One region of the Neobacillus sp. Fa239 genome, then DNA from elsewhere that is predicted to be linked to it. Evidence: a T-box and tRNA genes for the amino acid it is inferred to sense, from the RefSeq annotation. Region 1 holds a T-box; the other regions hold tRNA genes.
The links. A T-box is a leader RNA that pairs with one kind of tRNA and senses whether it is charged. The one in region 1 lies ahead of trpS (tryptophan--tRNA ligase), so its partner is inferred to be a tRNA-Trp.
Positions count from the first base shown of each region.

Region 2: it encodes a tRNA-Trp, which carries the amino acid that the T-box ahead of trpS (tryptophan--tRNA ligase) is inferred to sense. The anticodon was not compared.
Region 3: it encodes a tRNA-Trp, which carries the amino acid that the T-box ahead of trpS (tryptophan--tRNA ligase) is inferred to sense. The anticodon was not compared.

Region 1 covers NZ_AP041611.1:1,128,299-1,133,481, forward strand. The annotation lists gene ACZ5XR_RS05310 (DUF3603 family protein) at 87-836, shown strand; gene trpS (tryptophan--tRNA ligase) at 906-1,895, opposite strand; T-box leader at 1,953-2,196, opposite strand; gene ACZ5XR_RS05320 (DUF3899 domain-containing protein) at 2,238-2,603, opposite strand; gene ACZ5XR_RS05325 (peptide ABC transporter substrate-binding protein) at 2,825-4,510, shown strand; gene opp3b (oligopeptide ABC transporter permease) at 4,619-5,183, shown strand, end outside.
Region 2 covers NZ_AP041611.1:3,588,991-3,594,173, reverse strand. The annotation lists rRNA gene ACZ5XR_RS17495 (23S ribosomal RNA) at 1-2,891, shown strand, start outside; rRNA gene rrf (5S ribosomal RNA) at 3,021-3,137, shown strand; tRNA gene ACZ5XR_RS17485 (tRNA-Val) at 3,147-3,222, shown strand; tRNA gene ACZ5XR_RS17480 (tRNA-Leu) at 3,261-3,342, shown strand; tRNA gene ACZ5XR_RS17475 (tRNA-Gly) at 3,359-3,433, shown strand; tRNA gene ACZ5XR_RS17470 (tRNA-Leu) at 3,439-3,524, shown strand; tRNA gene ACZ5XR_RS17465 (tRNA-Pro) at 3,539-3,615, shown strand; tRNA gene ACZ5XR_RS17460 (tRNA-Ala) at 3,636-3,711, shown strand; tRNA gene ACZ5XR_RS17455 (tRNA-Met) at 3,739-3,815, shown strand; tRNA gene ACZ5XR_RS17450 (tRNA-Ser) at 3,834-3,926, shown strand; tRNA gene ACZ5XR_RS17445 (tRNA-Tyr) at 3,948-4,032, shown strand; tRNA gene ACZ5XR_RS17440 (tRNA-Trp) at 4,036-4,109, shown strand; tRNA gene ACZ5XR_RS17435 (tRNA-Leu) at 4,125-4,206, shown strand; gene ACZ5XR_RS17430 (helix-turn-helix domain-containing protein) at 4,690-5,183, shown strand, end outside.
Region 3 covers NZ_AP041611.1:765,693-770,875, reverse strand. The annotation lists gene ACZ5XR_RS03650 (alpha/beta hydrolase) at 1-938, opposite strand, end outside; gene ACZ5XR_RS03645 (hypothetical protein) at 1,195-1,722, opposite strand; gene ACZ5XR_RS03640 (hypothetical protein) at 1,941-2,138, opposite strand; tRNA gene ACZ5XR_RS03635 (tRNA-Leu) at 2,263-2,343, opposite strand; tRNA gene ACZ5XR_RS03630 (tRNA-Leu) at 2,367-2,452, opposite strand; tRNA gene ACZ5XR_RS03625 (tRNA-Cys) at 2,499-2,572, opposite strand; tRNA gene ACZ5XR_RS03620 (tRNA-Gly) at 2,581-2,655, opposite strand; tRNA gene ACZ5XR_RS03615 (tRNA-Gln) at 2,660-2,734, opposite strand; tRNA gene ACZ5XR_RS03610 (tRNA-His) at 2,773-2,848, opposite strand; tRNA gene ACZ5XR_RS03605 (tRNA-Trp) at 2,864-2,937, opposite strand; tRNA gene ACZ5XR_RS03600 (tRNA-Tyr) at 2,977-3,061, opposite strand; tRNA gene ACZ5XR_RS03595 (tRNA-Thr) at 3,094-3,166, opposite strand; tRNA gene ACZ5XR_RS03590 (tRNA-Phe) at 3,184-3,259, opposite strand; tRNA gene ACZ5XR_RS03585 (tRNA-Asp) at 3,266-3,342, opposite strand; tRNA gene ACZ5XR_RS03580 (tRNA-Met) at 3,346-3,419, opposite strand; tRNA gene ACZ5XR_RS03575 (tRNA-Val) at 3,429-3,504, opposite strand; tRNA gene ACZ5XR_RS03570 (tRNA-Glu) at 3,544-3,618, opposite strand; tRNA gene ACZ5XR_RS03565 (tRNA-Ser) at 3,635-3,726, opposite strand; tRNA gene ACZ5XR_RS03560 (tRNA-Asn) at 3,734-3,808, opposite strand; rRNA gene rrf (5S ribosomal RNA) at 3,823-3,939, opposite strand; rRNA gene ACZ5XR_RS03550 (23S ribosomal RNA) at 4,069-5,183, opposite strand, start outside.

The DNA.
Region 1 (5,183 bases):
GGAGCAAAATATATATAAAGGAATAATTTAACTAAGGTCTGCCCATACTGATTGACAAACAGTTTCTTGAAGTGAGGGGTTGTACAATGTTGTATCTTCATGATGTTTGGGTTAATTGGTTTGAAGGTGAAGAAAACGGTTATAATGTCTGCAACTTTCATGAATGGCGCAAGGATGATGGGGTAGAGCTCTTAGACCAGGTTCCGCTTTTAAAGGTTGAACCGATATTATTTAATTACATTGAAAATGACTTATCAGAATTACCACAACAACTCCTAGATGACATCTTTCAAAAGGCGTATTTAAGAAAAAACCACGAAAGAATTCAGCTTGATTATTGCTTTGTCGTGACCGATGGTGTTGGTATATTGGCTGTTGATACAATCGGTTATAACATCCCGATTCGCAAAAGCAGGTTAATCCCCAGACAAGAACAGCTTGTCTATGAAATGATTGAGACACATGAATCCATGAAGTATCACTTTTATCAACAGAATCAAGTATTAAAAAATTTCCACATCCTTTCTCCTGAGCCGGAATTAATGAGAGGTTTAACGAGAAAAGAACGACAGCTGAAACAGCTGTTATTTATGGCACTTGATCAACTTCATTCATCAAAAAATGAAGCAGAGGTCCGTTATTGGTATACCGAATGGTGTCCAGAGAGATATTCCATTATTCAGGAACTAAACTTTGAAGAGGCCTGGGAACAGCTTTATGAGGAAACAAAATATGGATGGACAAATAAACATGCAACATTCTGCGAAAATTTAATAAAAGGACAGCCATTCTTTGAAAAGCTTTGGGAAATGGAGCATGGTCCAAGAGTAAATTAAAAGCCTGACCCAAAAGGCGTGTTCAAAACACCTTTTGTGGGTCAGGCTTTAATCATGGGACGATGAAGGTTATCGATTAGTCCTGCCTAACCCCATCGCTTTTTCCATTTTAATAAGGGTTTGATTCGCTATTTCACGAGCCTTTGCGGCACCACGGTCAAGGATCGCATCAAGTTCGCTCGATTCCAGTAAACTGAAATATTTATCTTGAATTGGCTTAATGACGTTTATTACCACTTCTGCTAAATCACCTTTAAAGACTCCGTATCCCTTTCCATGATACATATCTTCAATTTCAGAAATAGATTTACCGCTTAAGATAGAATAAATGGAAATTAAATTCGAGATTCCTGGTTTTTGTTCTTTATCATATTTAACAATTCCTTCTGAATCGGTCACGGCACTTTTAATTTTCTTCTCAATTTGCTTAAGATCATCCAGCGGGGTAATAAACGCTTTTTTATTTGGATCGGACTTGCTCATTTTTTTTGTTGGTTCCTGAAGGGACATAATCCTTGCTCCGACCTTAGGAAGGCGGACTTCAGGAATGGTAAGGATATCCCCGAACTTTTTATTAAATCTTTCTGCAAGATCGCGGGTTAGTTCCATATGCTGCTTTTGATCCTCCCCAACAGGAACAACGTCCGTGTTATACAAGAGAATATCCGCTGCCATTAGGGGCGGGTAGGTTAAAAGGCTAGCAGAAACAGCTTCTTTTCCAGCTGATTTATCTTTAAATTGCGTCATTCTTTCTAATTCACCAATATAAGAAATACATTGCATCATCCAACCGGCTTGTGCATGCGCAGGCACTTCGGATTGAATAAATAAAGTAGCTTTTTCCGGATCAATGCCAACTGCAATATACAAGGCAGCAAGACTTCGGATGTTTTTCCGTAATGTTTCCGGATCCTGCGGAACTGTAATCGCATGCTGGTCTACAATACAAAAGAAGCAATTGTATTCGTCCTGCAGGTCAACAAATTGTTTCAATGCGCCAATATAGTTACCAAGTGTAATAATACCACTTGGCTGAATGCCAGAAAAAATCGTTTTCATGACAAATATCCTCCTTGAAAAATCATAATTAAATAAAAAAACCATTCATCCCTAAACAATAGGGACGAATGGTTCGCGGTACCACCCTAAATTACTCAAAAAGAGTCACTCAGTTCCATAAATAAGTTATGGCTCCTATTAACGTTAGGCAACGTCTTTTCCTACTTGCTTATATCATTTGAAATAAGGTTCAGAAAGAAGCTCAAAAGTCCATTCTGTATTTTCTCGTGTTTGTTTTCACCAGCCACAAACTCTCTTGAACGATTGAAAAATACGTACTACTCTTTATCATCGCTTAGTGCTATTTACTTATTCATATTATAAAGAAATGCATATTCAGAATCAAGTCTGTAAACCATAATAGAGACCAAGGGCAAGTAACATTAATAAGGCGGTTACAAGTCCATAAAATAATAACGGTTTGTTATTAAAAGAAACAAGTTCAGAAAGCGAGGGGATTTCATCAAACTTGCGCTTGTTTTTTCCACGAGATGCCACCATCCTAAATGACTTTGAGACAACATCAAAAAAACCAGTTTGAATAGTGAAGACAAATAAGAAGGTGAGCAGCAAAGTGGCTGAGATGTAAAAAGATATATTGATATAGCTTAATAACGAAATATTGTGATAATTAAGAAATGAAAGTGCAACAATGATAAGCTGGAATACTGCCAAAATTATTAAATTTTTTTTAATTTTCTTTTTCACCGGAAACCCTCCAAAACGTTGATATTATAGGGAAAAATATAGCTCTAATAAAAAAAAAAATCAACTCAAGACTAAAAAGTTTTAATCTTTTTGTTAACTATTTGTAAAAAATATGTTTTTTCCGAAAATTAATTTTAAAAAAACAATGTACAATTAGTTGAAAATATGTATAATAGGGAATGTAGTAATTTTTCAGAATAATAGAAAAGGGAGGTCTTCTAGTGAAGAAATCAAAACTTTCACTACTTTTAACGTCATCGCTAGCACTTAGCATGGTTCTAGCTGCTTGCTCTGGCGGTAAAAGCACAAACAATAATGCTGGTACTACAACAAAGGATAAAGCTCCTGCACAAGTATTAAATGTTTTAGAGTCAGCTGAAATTCCAACGATGGACGAATCACAGGCCCAAGACGTTGTGAGTTTCACAATGCTAAATGCTACAAACGAAGGTCTATATCGTTTGGATCCAAACCAAAAGGTAATCGATGGTGTTGCTGACGGTAAACCACAGGTGAACTCTAATGGAACCGTTTACACAATCAAGTTAAAAAATAATGTAAAATGGTCAAACGGAGATCCTGTAACAGCACATGACTTCGTATATGCATGGCAACGTGCTATCGATCCTAAAACTGCTTCTCCATACGGCCCTTACTATATGGAAGGCAAAATCAAAAATGCAACTGATATTGCAAACAAGAAAAAACCTGTTACTGATTTAGGAATCAAAGCATTAGATGATTATACTTTACAAATTACACTAGAACAACCAATTCCATTCTTTGATTCTTACGTAACATTCCAAGTATTCTATCCTTTAGACCAAAAGTATGTTGAGTCTCAAGGTGCAAATTATGCAAAAGATGCTACTCACTTACTATCTAATGGTCCATTCAAAATGACTAAATGGGATGGTCCGCAAGCAACTCAATGGACTCTAGTGAAAAACGATACTTATTGGGATGCAAAAGATGTTTCTTTAAAAACAATCAACTTTAACGTATCTAAAGATGGTCAAGCATCTGCGAATGCATTTGAAGCTGGTGAAGCTGATATTACACCAAAACTTGCAGAGCCTGCGATCATTTCACAATATGAAGGATCTAAAAACCTTCTACGTTACTCAGAACCAACCCTTTTCTGGTTGAAATTTAACGAGAAAAATCCTGCTTTAGCTAATGTGAATATTCGTAAAGCAATTTCATTAGCAATTGATAAAAAAGCTCTTACAGACAACGTATTAGCGAATGGTTCTACACCTGCTGATTATATAGTAGCAAAAGATTTTGCCTTTAATAGTGTGTCAGGCAAAGACTTCCGTGCAGATACTGGCACATATAATGCTACTGATAAAGCAACTGCAAAAGCATTATGGACAAAAGGTTTATCTGAAATCGGCAAGAAGGATTTAACGTTTACTTATGTTGGTCAAGATACTACTTCAGCTAAACAAACTGATGCATTCATCAAAGACCAAATTGAGAAAACACTTCCAGGTGCACATGTAACTATTCAAAGTGTTCCATTTAACATCAAATTAGACCGTGAAGACAAACAACAATATGATATCCTATTCAGCGGTTGGGGCCCTGACTATGCAGACCCAATGACGTATATGGATATTTGGACATCAGATAGCCAACAACAACATATGAGCTACAAAGATCCTGCTGTTGATAAGTTAATCAAAGATGCACAAACTACTTTGGCTACAAAGCCGGATGAACGCTTTAAGGCATTACAACAAGCAGAAAAGTTAATTTTAGATCAAGATGCTGCAATAGATCCGCTTTATCAACGTTCAGCAAACCTTTTAGTTTCTGATAAAGTACAAGGACTTGCACACCATGGTTATGGACCAGACTTTAGTTATCAATGGATTAAGATTGTAAATCCTAAAAAATAACTATAAGTAATCAAATAAAAAGAGAGTATATTAAGGATATACTCTCTTTTTAACTGTAAGACAATTGTCGAAAAATGATGAATCTTTTAATAATTAGGAGGTGGGGGAATGGCAAAATATATTTTACAACGGGTACTTTATATGATTCTTACCCTTTTCATCGTTGTATCAGTAACCTTTTTCCTTATGAAGCTGATTCCAGGTACTCCGTTTAGTGCTGCATCAAAACTATCACCTGATCAACTTCTTATCATGAAACAAAAGTACGGTTTAGACAAGCCTGTACCTGTTCAATATGCTAACTATATAATGAACATGTTTAAAGGTGATTTAGGTGTTTCCTTCCAATTTGGTGGTACCTCTGTAACCACACTACTAGCTCAACGTATTGGTCCATCAGCTACTCTAGGATTTGAAGCGATGATTGTCGGTTCAATTCTTGGGATCATATTAGGAGTATTCGCTGCATTAAAACAAAATACGTGGGTAGATTATGGTGCGACATTTATTGCCGTCGCTGGTAAATCTATACCAAGCTTTGTTTTTGCCGGTTTACTTCAATTTTATATCGCTGTGAAATTAGGATGGCTCCCAGTTATGTTTTGGAATGGACCATCGTATACCGTTCTTCCAACTTTAGCACTTGCAATGTTCCCAATTTCTATTGCTGCCC
Region 2 (5,183 bases), 2.5 Mb from region 1:
GATGAAGGACGGGACTAACACCGATATGCTTCGGGGAGCTGTAAGTAAGCTTTGATCCGGAGATTTCCGAATGGGGGAACCCACTGCTCGTAATGGAGCAGTATCTTTATCTGAATACATAGGATATTGAAGGCAGACCCGGGGAACTGAAACATCTAAGTACCCGGAGGAAGAGAAAGCAAACGCGATTCCCTGAGTAGCGGCGAGCGAAACGGGAACAGCCCAAACCGAAAGGCTTGCCTTTCGGGGTTGTAGGACACTCAACATGGAGTTACAAAGGAACGGGGTAGATGAAGCGATCTGGAAAGGTCCGTCATAGAAGGTAAAAGCCCTGTAGTTGAAACTTCGTTCCCTCCTGAGTGGATCCTGAGTACGGCCGGACACGTGAAATCCGGTCGGAAGCAGGGAGGACCATCTCCCAAGGCTAAATACTCCCTAGTGACCGATAGTGAACCAGTACCGTGAGGGAAAGGTGAAAAGCACCCCGGAAGGGGAGTGAAATAGTTCCTGAAACCGTGTGCCTACAAGTAGTCAAAGCCCGTTAATGGGTAATGGCGTGCCTTTTGTAGAATGAACCGGCGAGTTACGATCCCATGCAAGGTTAAGTTGAAGAGACGGAGCCGCAGCGAAAGCGAGTCTGAATAGGGCGTATTGAGTATGTGGTCGTAGACCCGAAACCAGGTGATCTACCCATGTCCAGGGTGAAGTCCAGGTAACACTGGATGGAGGCCCGAACCGACGCACGTTGAAAAGTGCGCGGATGAGGTGTGGGTAGCGGAGAAATTCCAATCGAACTTGGAGATAGCTGGTTCTCTCCGAAATAGCTTTAGGGCTAGCCTCACGTTGTTAGAGTCTTGGAGGTAGAGCACTGTTTGGACTAGGGGCCCTCATCGGGTTACCGAATTCAGACAAACTCCGAATGCCAAAGACTTATCCGTGGGAGTCAGACTGCGAGTGATAAGATCCGTAGTCAAAAGGGAAACAGCCCAGACCACCAGCTAAGGTCCCAAAGTATACGTTAAGTGGAAAAGGATGTGGAGTTGCTTAGACAACCAGGATGTTGGCTTAGAAGCAGCCACCATTTAAAGAGTGCGTAATAGCTCACTGGTCGAGTGACTCTGCGCCGAAAATGTACCGGGGCTAAACGTATCACCGAAGCTGTGGATTGACACCATTAGGTGTCAGTGGTAGGAGAGCGTTCTAAGGGCGTTGAAGCCAGACTGTAAGGACTGGTGGAGCGCTTAGAAGTGAGAATGCCGGTATGAGTAGCGAAAGATGAGTGAGAATCTCATCCACCGAATGCCTAAGGTTTCCTGAGGAAGGCTCGTCCGCTCAGGGTTAGTCGGGACCTAAGCCGAGGCCGAAAGGCGTAGGCGATGGACAACAGGTTGATATTCCTGTACCACCTCTTTATCGTTTGAGCAACGGGGGGACGCAGGAGGATAGGGTAATCGCACTGCTGGATATGTGCGTGTAAGCAGTTAGGCTGGTGAATAGGAAAATCCGTTCACCGTGAAGGCTGAGCTGTGATGCCGAGGGAAATAGAGTACCGAAGTTCCTGATTCCACACTGCCAAGAAAAGCCTCTAGCGATGATATTAGGTGCCCGTACCGCAAACCGACACAGGTAGGCGAGGAGAGAATCCTAAGGTGAGCGAGAGAACTCTCGTTAAGGAACTCGGCAAAATGACCCCGTAACTTCGGGAGAAGGGGTGCTCATTGAGGTGAATAGCCTCGATGAGCCGCAGTGAATAGGCCCAGGCGACTGTTTAGCAAAAACACAGGTCTCTGCGAAGCCGCAAGGCGAAGTATAGGGGCTGACGCCTGCCCGGTGCTGGAAGGTTAAGAGGAGGGGTTAGCGTAAGCGAAGCTCTGAATCGAAGCCCCAGTAAACGGCGGCCGTAACTATAACGGTCCTAAGGTAGCGAAATTCCTTGTCGGGTAAGTTCCGACCCGCACGAAAGGCGTAACGATCTGGGCACTGTCTCAACGAGAGACTCGGTGAAATTATAGTACCTGTGAAGATGCAGGTTACCCGCGACAGGACGGAAAGACCCCATGGAGCTTTACTGTAGCCTGATATTGAATTTTGGTACAGCTTGTACAGGATAGGTAGGAGCCTGAGAAACCGGAGCGCCAGCTTCGGTGGAGGCGTCGGTGGGATACTACCCTGGCTGTATTGAAATTCTAACCCGCACCCCTCATCGGGGTGGGAGACAGTGTCAGGTGGGCAGTTTGACTGGGGCGGTCGCCTCCTAAAGAGTAACGGAGGCGCCCAAAGGTTCCCTCAGAATGGTTGGAAATCATTCGCAGAGTGTAAAGGCATAAGGGAGCTTGACTGCGAGACCTACAAGTCGAGCAGGGACGAAAGTCGGGCTTAGTGATCCGGTGGTTCCGCATGGAAGGGCCATCGCTCAACGGATAAAAGCTACCCTGGGGATAACAGGCTTATCTCCCCCAAGAGTCCACATCGACGGGGAGGTTTGGCACCTCGATGTCGGCTCATCGCATCCTGGGGCTGTAGTCGGTCCCAAGGGTTGGGCTGTTCGCCCATTAAAGCGGTACGCGAGCTGGGTTCAGAACGTCGTGAGACAGTTCGGTCCCTATCCGTCGTGGGCGCAGGAAATTTGAGAGGAGCTGTCCTTAGTACGAGAGGACCGGGATGGACGCACCGCTGGTGTACCAGTTGTCTTGCCAAAGGCATCGCTGGGTAGCTATGTGCGGACGGGATAAGTGCTGAAAGCATCTAAGCATGAAGCCCCCCTCAAGATGAGATTTCCCATAGCGTCAAGCTAGTAAGATCCCTGAAAGATGATCAGGTTGATAGGTCAGAGGTGGAAGCGTGGCAACATGTGGAGCTGACTGATACTAATCGATCGAGGACTTAACCAAATAGAAAAGCGGAGGCGACTGTTCAACTTCGAGAGAAGTTAGGAGCCGAAGCTAGACAGATTACCTCGTTTTTACGAAAACTTCTTCTGTATTATCTAGTTTTGAGGGAACGATCTCTCAAGTAAATAGTCTGGCAATAATGGCGAGAAGGTCACACCCGTTCCCATCCCGAACACGGAAGTTAAGCTTCTCAGCGCCGATGGTAGTTGGGGGCTGTCCCCCTGTGAGAGTAGGACGTTGCCAGGCTGTATAAATGGAGGATTAGCTCAGCTGGGAGAGCATCTGCCTTACAAGCAGAGGGTCGGCGGTTCGATCCCGTCATCCTCCACCATAACTTTTTCACTAAAGTGAAAATAATCTTCAATATATGCGGGTGTGGCGGAATTGGCAGACGCACCAGACTTAGGATCTGGCGCCGCAAGGCGTGGGGGTTCGACTCCCTTCACCCGCACTTTTAATTCACATATGCGGAAGTAGTTCAGTGGTAGAACACCACCTTGCCAAGGTGGGGGTCGCGGGTTCGAATCCCGTCTTCCGCTCCATTCTTGCCGGGGTGGCGGAACTGGCAGACGCACAGGACTTAAAATCCTGCGGTAGGTGACTACCGTACCGGTTCGATTCCGGTCCTCGGCACTGGTTTAATTTTTCGGGAAGTAGCTCAGCTTGGTAGAGCACTTGGTTTGGGACCAAGGGGTCGCAGGTTCGAATCCTGTCTTCCCGACCAGCAGTTCTTTTAAAGTAAATGGGGTCTTAGCTCAGCTGGGAGAGCGCCTGCTTTGCACGCAGGAGGTCAGGGGTTCGATCCCCCTAGACTCCACCAACTAAGTTTTGAATCAAATTATGTTATGGCGGTGTAGCTCAGCTGGCTAGAGCGTACGGTTCATACCCGTAAGGTCGGGGGTTCGATCCCCTCCGCCGCTACCAATTAATTTTAAAAATAATGGAGGAATACCCAAGTCCGGCTGAAGGGATCGGTCTTGAAAACCGACAGGCGGGTTAAACCGCGCGGGGGTTCGAATCCCTCTTCCTCCGCCATTATTTTTTTTGTTTATATTTGGAGGGGTAGCGAAGTGGCTAAACGCGGCGGACTGTAAATCCGCTCCCTCAGGGTTCGGCGGTTCGAATCCGTCCCCCTCCACCATTTAGGGGCATAGTTTAAAGGTAGAACTAAGGTCTCCAAAACCTTCAGTGTGGGTTCGATTCCTACTGCCCCTGCCAAGCTATTAATTATTTGCCGGTGTGGCGGAATTGGCAGACGCGCACGACTCAAAATCGTGTTCCTTCTGGAGTGTCGGTTCGACCCCGACCACCGGTATCACTTAAAAGGGTAAAACTTTTAAAGGTCAATGCTTTGAGCAATCAAGGTATTGACCTTTTTTCGTTTTTAGTGTCCTAAAGTGTTTACCAACCGTGTGGACAACAAATTTAGTTTATTCAATATCTTTAAGCCTGTATTTCTTAAAGGGGAATAAAGAAATTGAACAATGCAAGAAAAATGAAAAGGGTAAAAGCAGCACTTGAAGAAAAAACTATAACGGAGTTGTATAATGACTTTCAGTTTAATAATCGTATTAAGAATTTGTCTGAAATGACAATCTTGTTCAATGACCAAAATTTAATTCATTTTTAAGGTTTACTGATAATTTAAATGCTGCTGCATTTGATTAAAAGATAGGGGATCAATATATTATCGCACCTAAATGAAAAGGATTGAGGGATACAGCAACTACGGTTAACGGCTCTAGTCTATTCTTTATGTACTTGGCACATTTTTAATCTAGTCCTAAGGTGGATGTTCATGAACCGGCCAATAAGAGATAATTCTTATCAAATAAGTTTACAAAACATTGAATATTATTCTCCGCATATTTATATAGGAATCGAGATTCTCCTTGTGATAAGGGGAGAAATTGAGGTTACGGTTAATCAACATTCCTGCCATTTAGCTGAAAATGATCTTCTGCTGATTAACGCCAATGATATATGCTCTATTAAGGGGAATAAGGAGAATGTGGTCTTATCGTTACAAATTCCTTTGGATTTAATCGAGCGGCCTTATCCGGATATTCATGCGTGTCGTTTTAACTGCACTTCATCCAAAGAGGATAACGGGCTATATCTGCTTTTTGATCAAATTCGCCAACTAATGGCGAAAATCTTGATTGCCCACTACCAAAAGCAGGATGGAAGTGAAATCGAGATTAACGGACTGATTTTTCAATTAGTTACACTGTTGATTCGAAATTTTAAAACTACGCATCTTGAAAGTAATCAATTCACCGAAATGAAGGA
Region 3 (5,183 bases), 360 kb from region 1:
ATGTGAAAATTGATCCAGTTAAGAATGTCCGTCACCACTTCGGCCCTATTTATTTCATTCAATATTTCATGGCGGGCATCTTGATAAAATTTATAGGTTACATCTGTAATTCCAGCCTTTACAAAAGCCTGATAGGTTTTTATAACACCCTTTGTTTTACCTCCAACCGGGTCCTTGCTTCCAGAAATTAAGTAGATTGGAAGATTCAAAGGAATAGCGGCTATATTGGAAGGATGGTTGATAATTTCAAGACCTTCGAGGAGGTCATTGAAAAATCCGGAAGTAAAAACGGCTCCACAAAATGGGTCCTCGATATATTTATCTACTTCCGCTTCATCCCTGCTCAACCAATCAAATTCGGTACGATATGGACGAAACCCTTTATTATAACTGCCAAACGTTAATTTGTTCATCAACGGGCTTGATGTCTTTGCTCCTTTATTAATCATTTCACGCTTCGCAATGATTCTTCCCAGCTTCCCCATCCATCCAGGATCCCCACCTGTTCCTGAAAGAATAACACCCTTTAACACCTCCCCTGATAACTGAATATATCTTCTTGCTAAAAATGATCCCATACTATGACCAAAAAGAATGATGGGAACATCAGGGTTTTCCTTCTTAATAATCGTTGTCAACTGAATTAAGTCCTCTACTGCTTTCTCAAACCCTTGTTCAGCCGCAAAATAGCCCGGACTATTATTCAGTTCCCCCGTTCTTCCATGCCCCCGATGATCATTACCGTAAACATGGATTTTATGAAAAAACAGCTCATTAGCAAATGATTCGTATCTCTGAATATGCTCTGCCATACCGTGGGCGATTTGCACAATGGCACGCGGTGCTTCCTCCTTTTCTGATGCCCACTTACATGCATAAATTTCAGTAGAATCATTGGTTAAGAATGAAAACGAAGATAGAATGACCAGACCGACCACTCCTTTTAAAATCTAGCGATAGATTAAGGTAAGTGCATGGGCTATACATCTAATACAGTTTATTAAATTGAAGTTGGATATATTTCAGCTAAAATAAAATTTAAAGTGGTGCCTGTAAGAGTATCATTTCGGATTTTTACTTTATACTTGTCCCAAAAAAGACCGTCTTAAAAAAGAAACGGTCTAAAGGTTTTCTGAGTGTCAATTAATGCCCATAACGCTTCTTCAACATCATTTCCAGCTAATTAAGGGGATCCTAGTAGTATCGACGAGGTGAGCGGCTGCCAAAAGGGTGAACGTGTTCTAAATCAGCATGGCGGAAGCTAATCATTGGTACTGCATCTTCAAGTGAAAATCCATCGGATGAAAAACCGCCTGTTACACTGACTTGAATTAAATCACCAGGTTTTGTTACATCACCACTAATTGTAACTACCAAGATTTGTGGGTTTGATTGAGTAGCAGCGTCTTTAGTAGAATCGTCTGTTGAATCGTCTGTTGAATCAGCTTCTGTTGGAGGAGTGGATTGTTCGATTTTTTGAGAGAACATGACTGCTGAACTTGGTGCAAGTGTGATTGGAACGGATGGTAGAAGAGCTGTCATTTCTGAAGATGGAAAATTGGAGCCATTTGGGTCGGATACAATTAAAGCTTGATGGATCTCTACATATACTGTTAAAGCTGTTCTGCTAAGATTCGTAAGGGAAATAAATACATGGTTAATAGGATTTCCACTGCTCGTTTTATTTGGTACCAAAAACGGACCTGTTGTAAGTGAAGGCATCGAATTCACCTCCTTTCAAAATGTAATCTATCATTCCATATATTAAATGCAAAAAGTGTTCTATTTGATAGGGACAATTTATATAGTTAATCCGTACATTTTATGTGATTATTTGTAAAAATAATATATGAAGAAATCAAATTTACGGGATTTAAATCTTGTGAGCAATGATATTTCAGGCCATGAAACTTAATTTTGTTAACGATCTTTTGTGATTTTTATATGAAGAATTCTTCTAAGTTATCTATTCTTCTTTTTGAGCATTTTTTGCTAGCGTAGACTCCTTCCTTCTCTGATTTGTAGTCTGAAGCTTGTAGCCTAACACTGGCGACACTTTTGGTTGCTTTCTCTTCTGTATTGTCGCCAATAGGCTTCATAGGCGACAATATCGGCAACTTCTTCATTTTCTTTTCCAATTAAAAAGAAACTCTTTAACTACACATTCTGGTTCAATAACGAAAAAAGCACTCACAAACATTGATTTAACAACATTTGTGAGTGCTTTACAGCGTTTAAATTTAGTTTATCTAAATCTAAAGATACCGGTGGTCGGGGTCGAACCGACACTCCAGAGGAACACGATTTTGAGTCGTGCGCGTCTGCCAATTCCGCCACACCGGCGTAATAAAATTTTAAATAAATAATGCCGAGGACCGGAATCGAACCGGTACGGTAGTCACCTACCGCAGGATTTTAAGTCCTGTGCGCCTGCCAGTTCCGCCACCCCGGCGAAATCTAATTACCTGTTCTAATCCAAAACCCAACATTTATTTAATTGGAGGCGGCAACCGGATTCGAACCGGTGGTAAAGGTTTTGCAGACCTCTGCCTTACCACTTGGCTATGCCGCCGTATTTTATGGAGCGGAAGACGGGATTCGAACCCGCGACCCCCACCTTGGCAAGGTGGTGTTCTACCACTGAACTACTTCCGCAAATTGGCTGGGCTAGCTGGATTTGAACCAACGCATGTCGCAGTCAAAGTGCGATGCCTTACCGCTTGGCTATAGCCCAATAATAATACAATTTATTGAAATATTCAATACTTTTAATGGGGCGACTGATGGGAATCGAACCCACGAATGTCGGAACCACAATCCGATGCGTTAACCACTTCGCCACAATCGCCACAATAAAATCAATTGGCAGGGGTAGTAGGAATCGAACCCACACCAAAGGTTTTGGAGACCTTCGTTCTACCTTTAAACTATACCCCTATGTTATGAAAAGTTATTTTCACTTGTGCGAAAAAAATTTGGTGGAGGGGGACGGATTCGAACCGCCGAACCCCGAGGGAGCGGATTTACAGTCCGCCGCGTTTAGCCACTTCGCTACCCCTCCACATAATATTAACTGAATTTGTCAGCTTAAGGTGCCGACGAGAGGAATCGAACCCCCAACCTACTGATTACGATTCAGTTGCTCTACCAATTGAGCTACATCGGCGTATCTTTTAATCTAAATGGTGGCTCAGGACGGAATCGAACCGCCGACACAAGGATTTTCAGTCCTTTGCTCTACCGACTGAGCTACTGAGCCAACATATGGCGGTCTGGACGGGACTCGAACCCGCGACCTCCTGCGTGACAGGCAGGCATTCTAACCAACTGAACTACCAGACCGAATTGCGGGGACAGGATTTGAACCTGCGACCTTCGGGTTATGAGCCCGACGAGCTACCGGACTGCTCCACCCCGCGACAATATTATGGTGGAGGATGACGGGATCGAACCGCCGACCCTCTGCTTGTAAGGCAGATGCTCTCCCAGCTGAGCTAATCCTCCATTATAATGAAAGTTATTTTCCCTGACGCGAAAAAACTTTGGTGACCCCTACGGGATTCGAACCCGTGTTACCGCCGTGAAAGGGCGGTGTCTTAACCGCTTGACCAAGGGGCCAAAAATAAAAGTATTATGGCGGAGAGCAAGGGATTTGAACCCTTGAGACAGGGTTACCCGCCTACACGATTTCCAATCGTGCTCCTTCGGCCACTCGGACAGCTCTCCATAATAATGGCTCCGCAGGTAGGACTCGAACCTACGACCGATCGGTTAACAGCCGATAGCTCTACCACTGAGCTACTGCGGAATAATGATATAACAGCCTGGCAACGTCCTACTCTCACAGGGGGACAGCCCCCAACTACCATCGGCGCTGAGAAGCTTAACTTCCGTGTTCGGGATGGGAACGGGTGTGACCTTCTCGCCATTATTACCAGACTATTTATCAGACACTATTTTATTATAATGTCTTTTTAGATTTTTTCAAGAGGAAATTTATAAAAATTTCATTCCCTCAAAACTAGATAATGCAGAAGAAGTTTTCGTAAAAATGAGGTAATCTTAAAATTGGTTAAGTCCTCGATCGATTAGTATCAGTCAGCTCCACATGTTGCCACGCTTCCACCTCTGACCTATCAACCTGATCATCTTTCAGGGATCTTACTAGCTTGACGCTATGGGAAATCTCATCTTGAGGGGGGCTTCATGCTTAGATGCTTTCAGCACTTATCCCGTCCGCACATAGCTACCCAGCGATGCCTTTGGCAAGACAACTGGTACACCAGCGGTGCGTCCATCCCGGTCCTCTCGTACTAAGGACAGCTCCTCTCAAATTTCCTGCGCCCACGACGGATAGGGACCGAACTGTCTCACGACGTTCTGAACCCAGCTCGCGTACCGCTTTAATGGGCGAACAGCCCAACCCTTGGGACCGACTACAGCCCCAGGATGCGATGAGCCGACATCGAGGTGCCAAACCTCCCCGTCGATGTGGACTCTTGGGGGAGATAAGCCTGTTATCCCCAGGGTAGCTTTTATCCGTTGAGCGATGGCCCTTCCATGCGGAACCACCGGATCACTAAGCCCGACTTTCGTCCCTGCTCGACTTGTAGGTCTCGCAGTCAAGCTCCCTTATGCCTTTACACTCTGCGAATGATTTCCAACCATTCTGAGGGAACCTTTGGGCGCCTCCGTTACTCTTTAGGAGGCGACCGCCCCAGTCAAACTGCCCACCTGACACTGTCTCCCACCCCGATGAGGGGTGCGGGTTAGAATTTCAATACAGCCAGGGTAGTATCCCACCGACGCCTCCACCGAAGCTGGCGCTCCGGTTTCTCAGGCTCCTACCTATCCTGTACAAGCTGTACCAAAATTCAATATCAGGCTACAGTAAAGCTCCATGGGGTCTTTCCGTCCTGTCGCGGGTAACCTGCATCTTCACAGGTACTATAATTTCACCGAGTCTCTCGTTGAGACAGTGCCCAGATCGTTACGCCTTTCGTGCGGGTCGGAACTTACCCGACAAGGAATTTCGCTACCTTAGGACCGTTATAGTTACGGCCGCCGTTTACTGGGGCTTCGATTCAGAGCTTCGCTTGCGCTAACCCCTCCTCTTAACCTTCCAGCACCGGGCAGGCGTCAGCCCCTATACTTCGCCTTGCGGCTTCGCAGAGACCTGTGTT